4 regions of the Bacillus mojavensis genome follow, and region 3 is predicted to be linked to each of the others. Evidence: predicted binding sites of a transcription regulator. Region 3 holds the regulator's gene; each other region holds the start of a gene.
What was found. The regulator LexA, encoded in region 3, represses DNA repair genes until DNA is damaged. The targets are predictions, from matches to a motif close to CGAACATATGTTCG.
Positions count from the first base shown of each region.

Region 1: dinB (damage-inducible protein DinB) is a predicted target of LexA. The motif match lies at 1,841-1,854, and genes of this name have one in related genera.
Region 2: HC660_RS11770 (DNA polymerase IV) is a predicted target of LexA. The motif match lies at 1,753-1,766, and genes of this name have one in related genera.
Region 4: ruvA (Holliday junction branch migration protein RuvA) is a predicted target of LexA. The motif match lies at 1,322-1,335, and genes of this name have one in related genera.

Region 1 covers NZ_CP051464.1:604,395-607,596, forward strand. The annotation lists gene HC660_RS03155 (amino acid permease) at 1-1,101, opposite strand, end outside; gene dinB (damage-inducible protein DinB) at 1,290-1,799, opposite strand; gene HC660_RS03165 (MarR family transcriptional regulator) at 1,967-2,425, shown strand; gene HC660_RS03170 (MMPL family transporter) at 2,422-3,202, shown strand, end outside.
Region 2 covers NZ_CP051464.1:2,260,382-2,263,583, forward strand. The annotation lists gene HC660_RS11765 (YolD-like family protein) at 135-473, opposite strand; gene HC660_RS11770 (DNA polymerase IV) at 470-1,708, opposite strand; gene HC660_RS11775 (YqzH family protein) at 1,876-2,082, shown strand; gene HC660_RS11780 (MDR family MFS transporter) at 2,600-3,202, shown strand, end outside.
Region 3 covers NZ_CP051464.1:1,843,286-1,846,487, reverse strand. The annotation lists gene HC660_RS09595 (YneB family resolvase-like protein) at 1-539, opposite strand, end outside; gene yneA (cell division suppressor protein YneA) at 557-868, opposite strand; gene lexA (transcriptional repressor LexA) at 1,024-1,641, shown strand; gene HC660_RS09580 (hypothetical protein) at 2,036-2,464, opposite strand; gene fosM (FosM family fosfomycin resistance protein) at 2,546-2,968, opposite strand.
Region 4 covers NZ_CP051464.1:2,568,764-2,571,965, forward strand. The annotation lists gene ruvB (Holliday junction branch migration DNA helicase RuvB) at 1-641, opposite strand, end outside; gene ruvA (Holliday junction branch migration protein RuvA) at 652-1,257, opposite strand; gene HC660_RS13480 (sporulation cell-cell signaling protein BofC) at 1,396-1,905, opposite strand; gene HC660_RS13485 (MFS transporter) at 1,953-3,202, opposite strand, start outside.

The sequences.
Region 1 (3,202 bases), 1.2 Mb from region 3:
CAAGGTAAATACGCCTTCCGGCATGATGTAGTTCAATGTGACACCGATTAAAATCACAATAGCTGAAAAGAACAATGCATTTCTCGGTACCTTGCGCGGTGTCAGTTTTGCCATTGATTCCGGCGCATTCTTATCTTTCGCCAGTGAATAGACCATGCGGCTTGTACTAAATACAGCACTGTTGCAGGCTGAGGCAGCTGACGTTAATACAACAAAGTTGATAATGCTTGCCGCACCGACGATGCCGACTGCAACAAAGACCTGTACGAATGGGCTTTCGCTAGGGTTGATGACATCCCATGGATAGATGCTCATAATCACAAGAAGCGCCCCAATATAGAAAAGCAGCACCCTTACAGGGATATTGTTGATCGCCTTAGGGATGACTTTTTCAGGGTTTTCTGTTTCACCCGCTGTAAGCCCGACGAGTTCAATACCGACAAAGGCAAACACAACCATCTGGAACGACAGGATAAACCCGTGCATGCCATTTGGAAACATACCTCCGTGGCTCCAGAGATTTGTGAAACTGGAGACGCCTGAGCTTGTGGAAAAACCTTTAAAGATCATGACAAGGCCAATGACGATCAGCGCCAAAATGGCAATGACTTTAATTAAAGCAAACCAAAATTCTAATTCTCCAAAAAGCTTGACGGTTGCCAAGTTCATAATCAGTAAAATAATCAGAGCGATTAAGCCGGGCACCCATTGCGGCACACCAGGGAGCCAATATTGAGTGTAGAGCCCGACGGCTGTCAGATCAGCCATTGCAATCGAAATCCAGCAGAACCAATAAGTCCAGCCGGTGATAAAGGCTGCCATATCGCCTAAATAGTCTTGTACAAAATCAACAAAAGAGTGATAGTTCAAATTTGATAGCAGCAGTTCACCCAGAGATCTCATAATCAAAAAGCAAATGATCCCTGTGATCATGTAAGCAAATAGAATCGACGGTCCGGCAAAATGAATGGATTTTCCTGAGCCGAGAAATAAGCCCGTTCCAATGGCCCCGCCGATGGCGATGAGCTGGATGTGCCTGTTTTTCAGGCCTCTTTCCAATTTTTGCTGATTTATATTGTCTTTCGTCATGTCGTCTGTCACTTTGTGTGTTCCTCCATTGAAAATTGTTTATTGAGTCAGCAATATATTTTTAATGATTATTATAACACTAAAATTTCGATCTTTTTTACTATACAGGAAATATGGAAGGAAATTTTAAGGTTTATCGATGCTTCACATGATACGAAAAAAGCGGCTCAATTGTGGGAGCCGCTTTTGTTTACGCCATTTTATGCTTTTTTCATATACAGATAAAGCCCATAATCAGTCGGAGCAGATGCGTACCCTATCTGATGCAGCATCGCTGTTATGTTGCCGCGGTGGTATGTCCCGTGATTCACAACGTGGGGAACCAGCTCAGAAACAGTCGTTTTCATGATTCCGCCTGAGGGATTTATAATTTGGAGGGGCTTATTGAGCTGTTCTTTTTGCTGCAAAAATAATGTATAGCGCTCCGATAATGTCAGAAACTGGGCTTCCATTTCCTCCATTTCTTTTGCTTCTGTCTGTTCTTTAAGTTGTTCAGCTAACGCCAAAGCATCGGTCATGCTTTGGCCGGAAAACACTTCCATCCAGCCGAGATCAGAAAGATAAACATGAGACAACACATGCGATATCGATGGAAACACGCTTTGAATGTCTTGGTGGTACACCTCTTTTGGAAGCTCTTTTAATCGGTTGAATATTTGCTGATTGGCCCAGACGTTATATTCATACGATTTTAATGAAAAATCCGACATGTTAATTTTTCCCCTTTCGCATTTATAGAATCCATTATACACGAACGAGTGTTCTTGTTGTCGTGTTCGTGAATAAAATATGTTGACAGACATAGTTTAGGGGAATAAACTAATTGACATTGAGCATAAAGTTTAGAGGGGTAAACTATAGTGAGGAGGGGCAGATGTTGAATGAACAAAAGCTATGTCAGGCGATAAACCTGTTTGTAGAAGTATTACTTGAAGGGACAGAGTTTGTGCATCGTGAAATCAATCAGGATGTCTTCAAGCATATCTCAAGGGAACAGGCGGACCTGTTAAAAATTTTAAAAGTTAAGGGCCCAACGTCTCCCGGCAGCCTGGCCATGTATCAAAATGTACATAAAAGCGCGATTTCGAACAGGCTGAAAAAGCTGATCGATAAGGGATTGGTTGAATGGGATGACTGTCCGGCAAAAAGTGATAAGCGCTCTAAGCTTATTAACATCACAGCCAGCGGTGAAAGCATACTGGAAGAATTAGATTCAGCCATTTTTAATGCTCTCAAAGAGCTGATTGATGATATAGATGAGAAACACTTAAATTCTATCATAGAGATATTCACTATTCTAAAAAGCAAATTTAAAGGAGGAGATTCTGCAGAATGAGAGCAATCATCAAATTCAAGTGGGCCATTGCAGCAGTTATATTAGCACTTACCGTCGTATTGAGTTTGTTTTCTCCGAACTTAACGGAGCTGGCCAATCAAAAGGGGCAGGCCCAGCTTCCTGCTGATGCGGTTTCAGAAAGAGCAAATGCCATTTTAAAACAAGCGGGAGAAGACAATAATTCGCTCAGTATCGTCTTTACATTAGACCACGCTTTGAAGAAAGAAACAGAGGATCAGCTCGAGACAATGATTGATAAAGTCAAAAAGATCGACGGTGTAGAAGAAGTAACGTCTCCTCTAACAGCAGAAAAAGAAGTCAAAGACCAATTGATTTCAAAAGGCAAGAAAACGATTCTCATTCCTGTCACGATTACAGGTTCTGATAAAAAAGCGGAAAAAATCGCGGATGACATCTATAAAATCGTTCCTAATGATTTGACTGCATATATTACGGGAGCCTCTCTCATCAATCAGGATTTCGCTCATAGCTCAGAAGAAGGGCTCAAGAAAACGGAAGTGATCACAGTCTGCTTGATCATCGGTTTACTGCTGATCGTGTTCCGATCTGTTGTGACGCCTTTTATCCCGATTGTAGTTGTCGGTTTCTCTTATCTGATCAGTCAATCTATACTGGGCATCCTTGTATACAATGTAGATTTTCCGATCTCGACGTTTACGCAAACCTTCTTAGTTGCCATCCTGTTCGGTATCGGAACAGATTACTGCATTCTGCTTCTTACCCGATTCCGTGAAGAGTTAGCAAACGGGCATGATA
Region 2 (3,202 bases), 420 kb from region 3:
AAAAATTATATTTTGCCTGACTGGAATTGTAAATGCCTTCTTTTCTGTATCATACGTTTTCAGACTGCTGAGGGAACATGTTTGCTATTTTTCATACCTAGTTCTCCCCCTCCAGCCGCCGGGAGGGAGAACATTTACAGAAAAATATCAAGCACCTGATCAAGTCTTAGCTTACAGAGCTTGCCGGCGTCTCCTTTGATCCACACTGTCTTTTCAAACTCCTCATAGCGGCAGATTTTCCCGCTGCAGGTGACAATTTCGCCATCCTGAAAGCAGCTGACAGTGATATCCTGAGCAAATTCCATCGCAGTGCAAAGCGTTTGGTTCATCTCCTCCAGCTTATCCGAATCAAGGATCGGCTTTTGCGGCTTCTGTTTATGGCGTTTTCTCTCAAGCAGGCTTTGTTTATGTTCAGGCAGAAACATCCGGCTTCCTTCCCACAGCAGATTGCCTCTTTGTAAATGCTCATTCATTTATAATGCCCTCCTATTTTAGCCGCGCGTTCAAACGCCTGGCCTGCAGCTGTCAGTGAGGCCGCCCTGATGATCGCCGTGTCGCCGAACCGGCTTTTAATCCCGTCCATCACATAGCCGAGGCTCATCTTCTTTGCATAATCCTGAAATAAATTGAGCTGCCATACTTCATCAGATGAAAGCTGAGAGAGGTTAATCCCGAGGCGGCGGACAGGCTTCCCGTCCCAAAACTTGAGAAACAGTCTGCATACGGCCTGGTACACATCCTGCGTAGAATTGGTCGGTTCTGCCAGCTTCACTTGCCGGTTGAAGCCGGTCGGCAAATCAAAGTCAGCCCCCCTGCAGCTCACCGAAACCGTCTGCCCCATCATCCCGGCGTTTCGGCTTCGCCTGCATACCTCTTCACTTAGCTCCAGCAGAACGACTTTTATTTCTTTGTCAAAGTGTTCATAGTCTCTCGGGAGTGTCATTCCGTGGCCAATTGCTTTTTGTCCGTCCAGCGATGCCGTTGACACAGGAGAATAGTCGATTCCGTTCGCCGTCATCCACAGCACGTGTCCGTTAATGCCCCATTTCTTTTTTAAAAGCTCGAGTGGAAAAACCGCAAGCCCGCCGATCGTGCTAATGCCCATTCGATTTAAATGATGTTGCATCCGGCTTCCAACGCCAAACATACTCCCTACCGGAAGCGGCCACATCTCGGTTTTCATATTTTCTTTCGTTAATGTAAAAATACCGTTCTTATTCTTTTTGGCAAAATTGTCACACGCGATCTTGGCGAGCGCTTTATTAGGGCCGATTCCGACCCGGGCATAAATGCCGACCTCCCGCATGATTCTGTCTTGAATGCTTTTGGCAATTTCCTCGGGCGCCCCAAACAGCTTCTGGCTGCCTGTGATATCCATGAATTGCTCGTCAATGGAATAGGGCTCCACAAGATCTGTATATTCCTCTAAAATGGCGGTGATTTGCAGTGATACATCAATATACCGCTGCATCCGAGGCCGAAGCACAATCGCTTCAGGGCATTTTTCCTGCGCTTCCCACAGGCGTGAGGCATTGGCTACCCCTTTTTGTTTCGCCAGCGGGCATGCAGCCAATACAACTCCGCCCCTCCTTTCCGGATCACCCGAAACAATCACCGGCTGATTTTTCAAATGTGGATTTTCCGCTTTCTCTACAGATGCATAAAACGATTGCATGTCAACGAGAAAAATCACTTTTTCTTTCATCATACACACCTCTAAAAAGAACTTATGTTCGCTTCTGCTATTATATGCGAAAATACGTTCGGTTTATACTGGTAAATGATTCTTGTCTGACAGAAAATATGATGCAAGGGTTTGAGAGAAGGAAAACATTTAGTAGAATGAAAGCGAACCATAAAGATAGGAGAATCAAAATGGAGAAATTTGTCGAAAAAATGTTGGGACAGGCATTGCGCCAATACGGCCGAAATGTTGCCATTGATCCGTTAAGCCCGTATGAAAAACAAAGCCTGAAAGCTGCCTTAGAGGAAAGACAAAATGAAGATCCAGACGAGGACCTGCATGCGCATATAGAGGATATCATTTATGACTACGTCACAAACCAAGGGCTGTTTTCTTAGTGTCATGCACCTTCATTGTTGGAGAATTTTCGTATATTTGTTTTAGTATGGCCAGAAGGGACGCGGCTGATATCAAGGGGAAGCGCCCCTTCTCATATACGGACGCTCAAGCCCATCAGCATAAACTTTTATCTGATGCCCGGTCTCCCTCAGCATTTCAGGAATCCTGCCGATATGAGCAACAGTCTGATGATTCAACGTCTTTAAACGAAATCCGATTGATCTCCCGCATTCCTCATGCCTTTAAACTGGACAGGCGTTTCTGCTCAATGAGAATTACACTTTCATGGTCAGATATAAGCGCCAGACAAAAAAATCCGAGTACTTCAACCTCCACTTCAACGGCTAAACGCCATCATCAACGTGAAACTTGAACCATCAAAAACAAAGGTCATCCTGCGCGCACATAACAAACCCATATAAACCGGTAAGTAAAAATATTTAATCCTCCGTTGGATAAGGAAATTTTTTCATGTATGATAGAAAAAGATCTTACTAACAGGAGAGAACAATAAACATGAAGACATGGAAAGATATCCACCCAATCAGCTGGACAATTATTATCGGAACCATTTTCGGCAGAATGGCAACATCGATGAGCATTCCGTTTTTAGCGATTTATTTAACAGCTGTCCAAGGCGCATCAGCATCCTATGCGGGGCTTGTCATTGCGGCGAGCTCATCAGTCGGCATCATTGCAAGCTTTTATGGCGGATTTATCTCGGACAAATTCGGCAGAAAGAACATGATGCTTGTATCCATTTTCGGCTGGATGCTGGTGTTTGCAGGGTTTGCGGCCGCTTCTCACCTCTGGGTATTTTTTGTGGTAAATGCGTTAAACGGACTTTGTAAATCACTGTTTGAACCTGCATCAAAAGCTTTGCTGTCAGATATGACAGAAGAAAAAACAAGATTGCTGGTTTTTAATCTGCGGTATGCAGCCATTAATATCGGCGTTGTCTTCGGCCCTGTGCTCGGTCTGTACTTCGGTTCATCACAATCTACCACTCCTTTTTTGGTGCCTGCGGTGATTTATGGGATGTACGGTGTGATCCTTGCCATCCAATTTAAAAAGCATCCACCCGCGACATTAAAACAATCCAGAAATATGAACGTTCGG
Region 3 (3,202 bases):
TTATTTGCTCTCAACCGGACAATCTCCGAGATCGGAACTTCTATTCTATCTTTTCCGCTGTTTTCATGCTGGTTTTTCAGGTTCTTTTGAGGCTTAAAACCATTTTTTACTGCGCGTTTCATTCCGCGTTTAATTTTCATGTTGTGAATTTTTCTCTGGTATTCCTCCACAATACTGACGATTTCCAGCACCATAGAGTCAGCCTCCGATAACTCAAGTTCACCTCTGTGAGCGGTCGTAAATACTTTCACTCCTTCCCTGTAAATACAATGAAGAAGTGCAATTTTCGCGTTTCCCCGGCCGAGTCTTGTTTCATCCTGAACTAAAATCACATCAATATTTGAGTTCTTGATATGATCAAGCAAATCAAATACACCATCCCGGTCCATTTCATATCCGCTGGCTTTTTCAGAAATCACTTTGACGACTTCTATGCCGTTCTCAGCCGCAATGGCCGTAAGCTCCTCCTCCTGCCGCTTTAATGAGGTTTCTTGCTGTTCTTTATTTGTGCTTACGCGGGCATAAATGAGTGCTTTCACCTTTCTACCTTTCCTCTCTATTTAACAGTAGCCAGTTCGTATGCAGCCGGATGTTCCTTTTTTAATGGAATCACCAATTCATCTCCCGGCTGAAGTTCAGACGGCTGAAGATTATTTTTTTCAGCTACCCATTCAATAAAATCACTTTTATTTATCTTTTTTGAGTCAGCCACCTGGTCGGCAAGCGACCACAGCGTATCCCCCTGCTGAACTTTTATTTTAACATACTGGTTAAGCTCCTGGTCGCTGCTTGTATATGACAACAGAAGGATAACCACGCTTAGAATCACAGTGAACAGGCCGACAAAAATAATAGATTCTTTACTCATGATAACAACCTCCAACAAGAATGTTTGTTCGCATTTTTATAATTTCAGTATATACGAACAAACGTTTCTGTCAATTGTTTTTTCGAACCTATGTTTGTACTGTCAGGAAAATCATGCTATAATCTACTTAAAATCGACGTTTAGAGGTGCAAAAAATGACGAAGCTTTCAAAAAGGCAACTTGATATCCTCCGTTTTATTAAAGCAGAGGTTAAATCAAAAGGATATCCGCCTTCCGTTAGAGAGATCGGAGAGGCTGTCGGCCTTGCGTCCAGTTCAACTGTCCACGGCCATTTGGCCCGTTTGGAAACAAAAGGACTGATTAGACGCGATCCGACAAAACCAAGAGCGATAGAAATTCTGGATGAAGAAGTAGAGATTCCAAAGAGCCAAGTCGTTAATGTACCGGTAATCGGAAAAGTAACGGCCGGATCACCTATTACAGCGGTTGAAAACATTGAAGAATACTTCCCGCTTCCTGACCGTATGGTTCCTCCGGATGAGCATGTGTTTATGCTGGAGATTATGGGAGACAGTATGATTGACGCAGGTATACTTGATAAGGACTATGTTATTGTAAAACAGCAAAACACGGCGAATAACGGTGAAATCGTAGTGGCGATGACAGAAGATGATGAAGCTACTGTAAAACGTTTCTATAAAGAGGATACACACATTCGCCTACAGCCTGAAAATCCAACCATGGCTCCGATTATACTGCAGAATGTCAGCATATTAGGAAAAGTAATTGGTGTGTTCAGAACTGTCCATTAAACTATCAAACTATCAGTTACAAAGAATAAACCCCCTCTCCCTTTACGGAGTGGGGGTTTTGTTTTAAAAAAAAGCAGGTTCGCCCTGGCTTAGGTGCGAACCTGAATAGGAGGAAAAAGAACATCATGTTTACACCATAATTATCCATCATTTAATTGTTGAAGTCAAGAAATTTTCTTTCCTTAACGAAACTTTTTCTTTAAAAAATATTGTTTAAAAATGTAGTCGTTCCTATCTTATAAATGTTTCGATCTTGGACGTGAAAAGATTAGTTATACTCTGCTCTTTTATCATGAGCGAGATCAAAAAGAAATATATTGAATATTTAGTACATAGTTTATTTAGTTAATTTATTCCACAAAAAAAGCTCACTGCTTTTCAATAAATGTGAGCATCAATCAAAAGTAAAATATTCTACACCATAGCGCCCTTTTACATGAACACTTCCACAGTTTGGGGAATGTTCTTCAGCTACTATTCGATACCGATGATACGGTTCAATGGAAACCTTATCTTGAGCGCTAAAATCAAACCAATTACCGATGAATTGTTTGGCGCTTAACGTAGTGTAATTACCTGTAAGTCCCATTCGCTGAAGCTTAATGTCAACTGAACAAGTATTCACTCCTCGTATCGTAAACTGGTACCCTAAAAAATAGTCAATTGCCGGTATATCACCAATGTTTTCTACATAAAGCGCTTTTGTTTCATCATTAAGAATGAAATCGGTTTTATATTCATATTGTAAAGTTGCTGCATGAATCGTCCCGGTTCCAAAAACACATAGCAAAACAGCTGTCATCAGCAAGATTTTATTTCTCAAATGCAATCCCCCTCCTTTACCATATATTACCCCCAAAAGATAAATATGTATATCCTCTGTTGCTCAGTTTCCCGCACTTTTTCAATCATAAAAATCCATATGGGTTTTAGCTTGCTTATAATATTGAAGTCTGCCTTGAAGAGTTCCTGTATGGAATTCAAATTTATGGCCGTCAGGATCGGTGAAATAAATTGATTTTCGATCACGTTCATCTCGTTCTCTCCCAGGCAAAATAGTAACTTGAAGATTTTTTAATTTTGCGGACATTTCTTCAAACTTACTTTCTTCAATTGTAAAAGCGATATGGGTATAAGAAGCCTTAATGTCATTTCTGGGAATGTCACGCTCTTCGTTGAGAGCCAGCCATATGCCGTTTAAATCAAAATATGCAGTGCTCCTTCCTTTGACCAACAATTTAGCATCAAAGACATTTTGATAAAACTCGATGGATGTCAGTAAATCAGAAACAGAAAATAACAAGTGATTGATCCCTTTGATCTCCACTGTGTCTCCTCCTCAGTATTTATAGATAGCCGATTAAAAAACTTAAATATGGGACTTTCAATAATGCAATACAGACATTGTGATAAAGACGTTTTTTTAGTAAAAGCGTATAATTCTTCAAATTTTTACTCAGCCTGTTTCAAAAGATTGAATGCTGGATTTTTATTTTAAGACGCTCATCCCCACCCTTATGTACGGGTGCTCCAGTCAGAAAGTTTCAATTCAACAGCAAAA
Region 4 (3,202 bases), 730 kb from region 3:
GATCTTCTGGCAATCTCAAGCGCTGACGGCTGATCAATTTCAACCTCAAACACATCAGCCGTTCTCGTAACAATATCAGCCAGCTCTTCTTGCGTATAATACTCAAGCCGCGACATAACGCCGAATCGATCTCTTAACGGCGCCGTCAAAAGCCCTACTCTTGTCGTGGCGCCGATCAATGTAAAAGGCGGAAGATCAAGACGGACTGAACGGGCAGAAGGCCCTTTTCCAATGACAATATCAAGACAAAAATCTTCCATTGCCGGATAAAGCACTTCTTCAATCGATCTGTGCAGCCTATGTATCTCATCGATAAATAATACATCCCCCGGCTCGAGCGCCGTTAATATCGCAGCCAAATCACCCGGTCTTTCAATCGCAGGGCCCGAAGTGGTCCGCAACTCCACTCCCATTTCGTTGGCAACGATGGAAGCAAGCGTCGTTTTTCCGAGCCCAGGCGGACCGTACAAAAGAACGTGATCAAGCGTTTCCTGTCTCATTTTTGCGGCATCTATAAAAACACGCAAATTCTCTTTTACCTTATGCTGCCCGATATATTGAACCAGGCGCTGAGGCCTCAGGCTTTGCTCTATCACTGATTCATGGTTGTCTGCTTCACTTGAGACGAGCCGTTCATCCATGAACATCACCTTACTTCAATAGTTTTTGTAATGCTTTTTTTACGTATTGGTCTGTTGTCAGACCAATATCCTCTTTTAAGTGAGGAAGTATCTTTTTGATTTCTTTTTCGGCATAACCGAGTACCCTGAGGGCCTCGATTGCTTCTTCAAGCGCCGTTTCTGCCGTTTGTTTATCAAGTCTTTCTTCATGATTGAACAGGTTCTCAATCATTTCAGGCACGACGTCAGCCAGCTTTCCTTTTAAATCAAGGATAATCTGGCGCGCAGTTTTTTTGCCGACGCCTGGGAACTTGACTAAAAAGGCTTCATCTTCATTTTCAATTGCTTGAATGACCGCTCCCGGGTCACCTGAGCCCAGAATGGCGAGTGCCCCTTTTGGACCGATACCGGTCACATTTAACAGCTTTGTAAAGAGCGCTTTTTCCTCCCTTGTTGAAAAGCCGTATAGTAAAAACGCATCCTCTCTTACATGATGGTACGTAAAAATGGTTTCTTGACTTCTCTCCTTATATATAAACGGATTTGGCGTAAAAATCTGATAGCCGATGCCGCCGTTTTCTATCACAATATATTGGGGAGAAACATAATCAATCGTCCCTTTAACAAATTCGATCACGAACATTCACCTCTTTGACTGTTCTTCATTGTACCATAAAAACAGCCAAAGGCTTAATGAAAAGTTAACATATGTTCGCTTGTCTTTCATTGTTCCACGAAAAAAAAGACATGAGCACATGTCTTCAATCAGCAGTGGTCACCCGCTGTACGTCTTGATATGTTCTATGACATCTTGAAACTCCGCTTTCGTCCGAAACGGAATGCCTTTTTCGAGATTTTTTTGCATATGGCTCTCCAGTCTTTCTAAGTCAATTTGAAAAAAAGATTGAATGGGTTCAGCATCCGACTCCGGCCGTCCATGAAAGGTGGAAATCACTCCGCTGTCAGAAACGCCGATATACCCATTCACCTTGCTGAGCGGAGAAATATCGTCCACCTGCTTCCGAAATAGAACGTACCCATTTTTATGTTCGACCAGCGTCCATCCCGCATAATCCGCCCAAAAGTCATCCATGGAGAGCACCTTTTCACGCTTATGCTCGATGCTGACCTCTCCATCCAAATACACTTTTTCAAGCTGCACATGTACCTGCAGCGGTTCATAGTGCTCCACTTCTGCCCCTAACGCGCTGGGAGCACCCATTACAAAAGCTGCGGCTGAGCAAAATAAACCCAGCAACAGATACGCAGTGCTAAACCGTTTCACCTTTTACACCTCTTTGCGCACGTTTACGACTAGTCTGACCAAAGAGGCTACTGCTTAACCGTTTTCTCAAAATTTGTTTGCACATTTTTCCTGACAAGCCGTTCTTCTGGATACATATCGGCGTTTCGTTCCGAAATCGTCAGAAACTGTGTCAGGAAAGCACTGAGAAAATATAATGCCGCAAAAATCCATATCACGCCGCCTGCGCCAAGCGGTCCGATAAAAAGGCTCACGATGCCGGGAGCAATAAAGGCGCATAGACCCGACCCCAGATTTAACACGGACATGGCAGCACCTTTGTTATCAGGCGCAAGCGTCGGCAAAAGCGCGCTTAACGGAACATATCCGGCCAGTGCCGCACCGTAGCAGCAGGCAATGATCATCAGCACCCAGTACTGATGGCCGATCAATTGCGGCGTGTAATAAAGCGCCAGTGTAAAAATACCGCAGCCGACACCGCCGAACCACATGACTGTATTTCGCCAGCCCAGTTTGTCTCCGACTGCGCCGAAAATGATGTTAAATACAATGTTGACAAAAAACAGCGTTCCCCAAATTTGCAGCCACTCTGAAACAGAATAGCCGTAACGCGCTAAATATGTCGGAAGAAATATCGCAAATCCGAATTGTCCGAGAGCATTAATTGTCTTGACCACGCCGCCGATGCCGACTTTAGGATTTTCAAACATAATTGTAAATGCCTTCGACAGCTCTTTCCACTTCGGCTGATCTTGTTTCTGTACAGGCATAAATTTATCTTTATTAAAAAACAATGCGAGAACTCCACCTGCTGCCACAAATAAGAGAGCGCTCCAAAGCGTATTGATTTCTCCAATCGCCGGAACCGCATAGCTTGAATAAAACGGCCCAAGCACGTTTAGGCCGCACGTGAACATAAACCAAAACCATCCGACGGCTTTACCAAGGATTTGCTGAGAGGTGCTGTATGATACCCATACTAGAAACGAGTATGCAAACAGCGGGTATCCCAAGCCCCTAAGCGCGTAGCTGCCCAAGAGAGCCGGATAGTACATATGAGGAATCGCCCAGCCGATAAAAGCAACTGAACCGAGGATAAAAGCTAGTAAACCGACCGTCATCGTTTTCCTTGGCCCCCAAGTCTGGACAAAGGTTCCTGATAGCCAAGCCGAAATCGTGACCGCAATGCCATACACCGTAAATAGAGAAGCAGATTGCTGCATACTGAGACCGTGATCAACAAGAAAAGGAGACAGCCATCCTTGCTCAAGTCCGTCTCCAACCATAAAGATGACCACACCAATATAACCCCAAATCA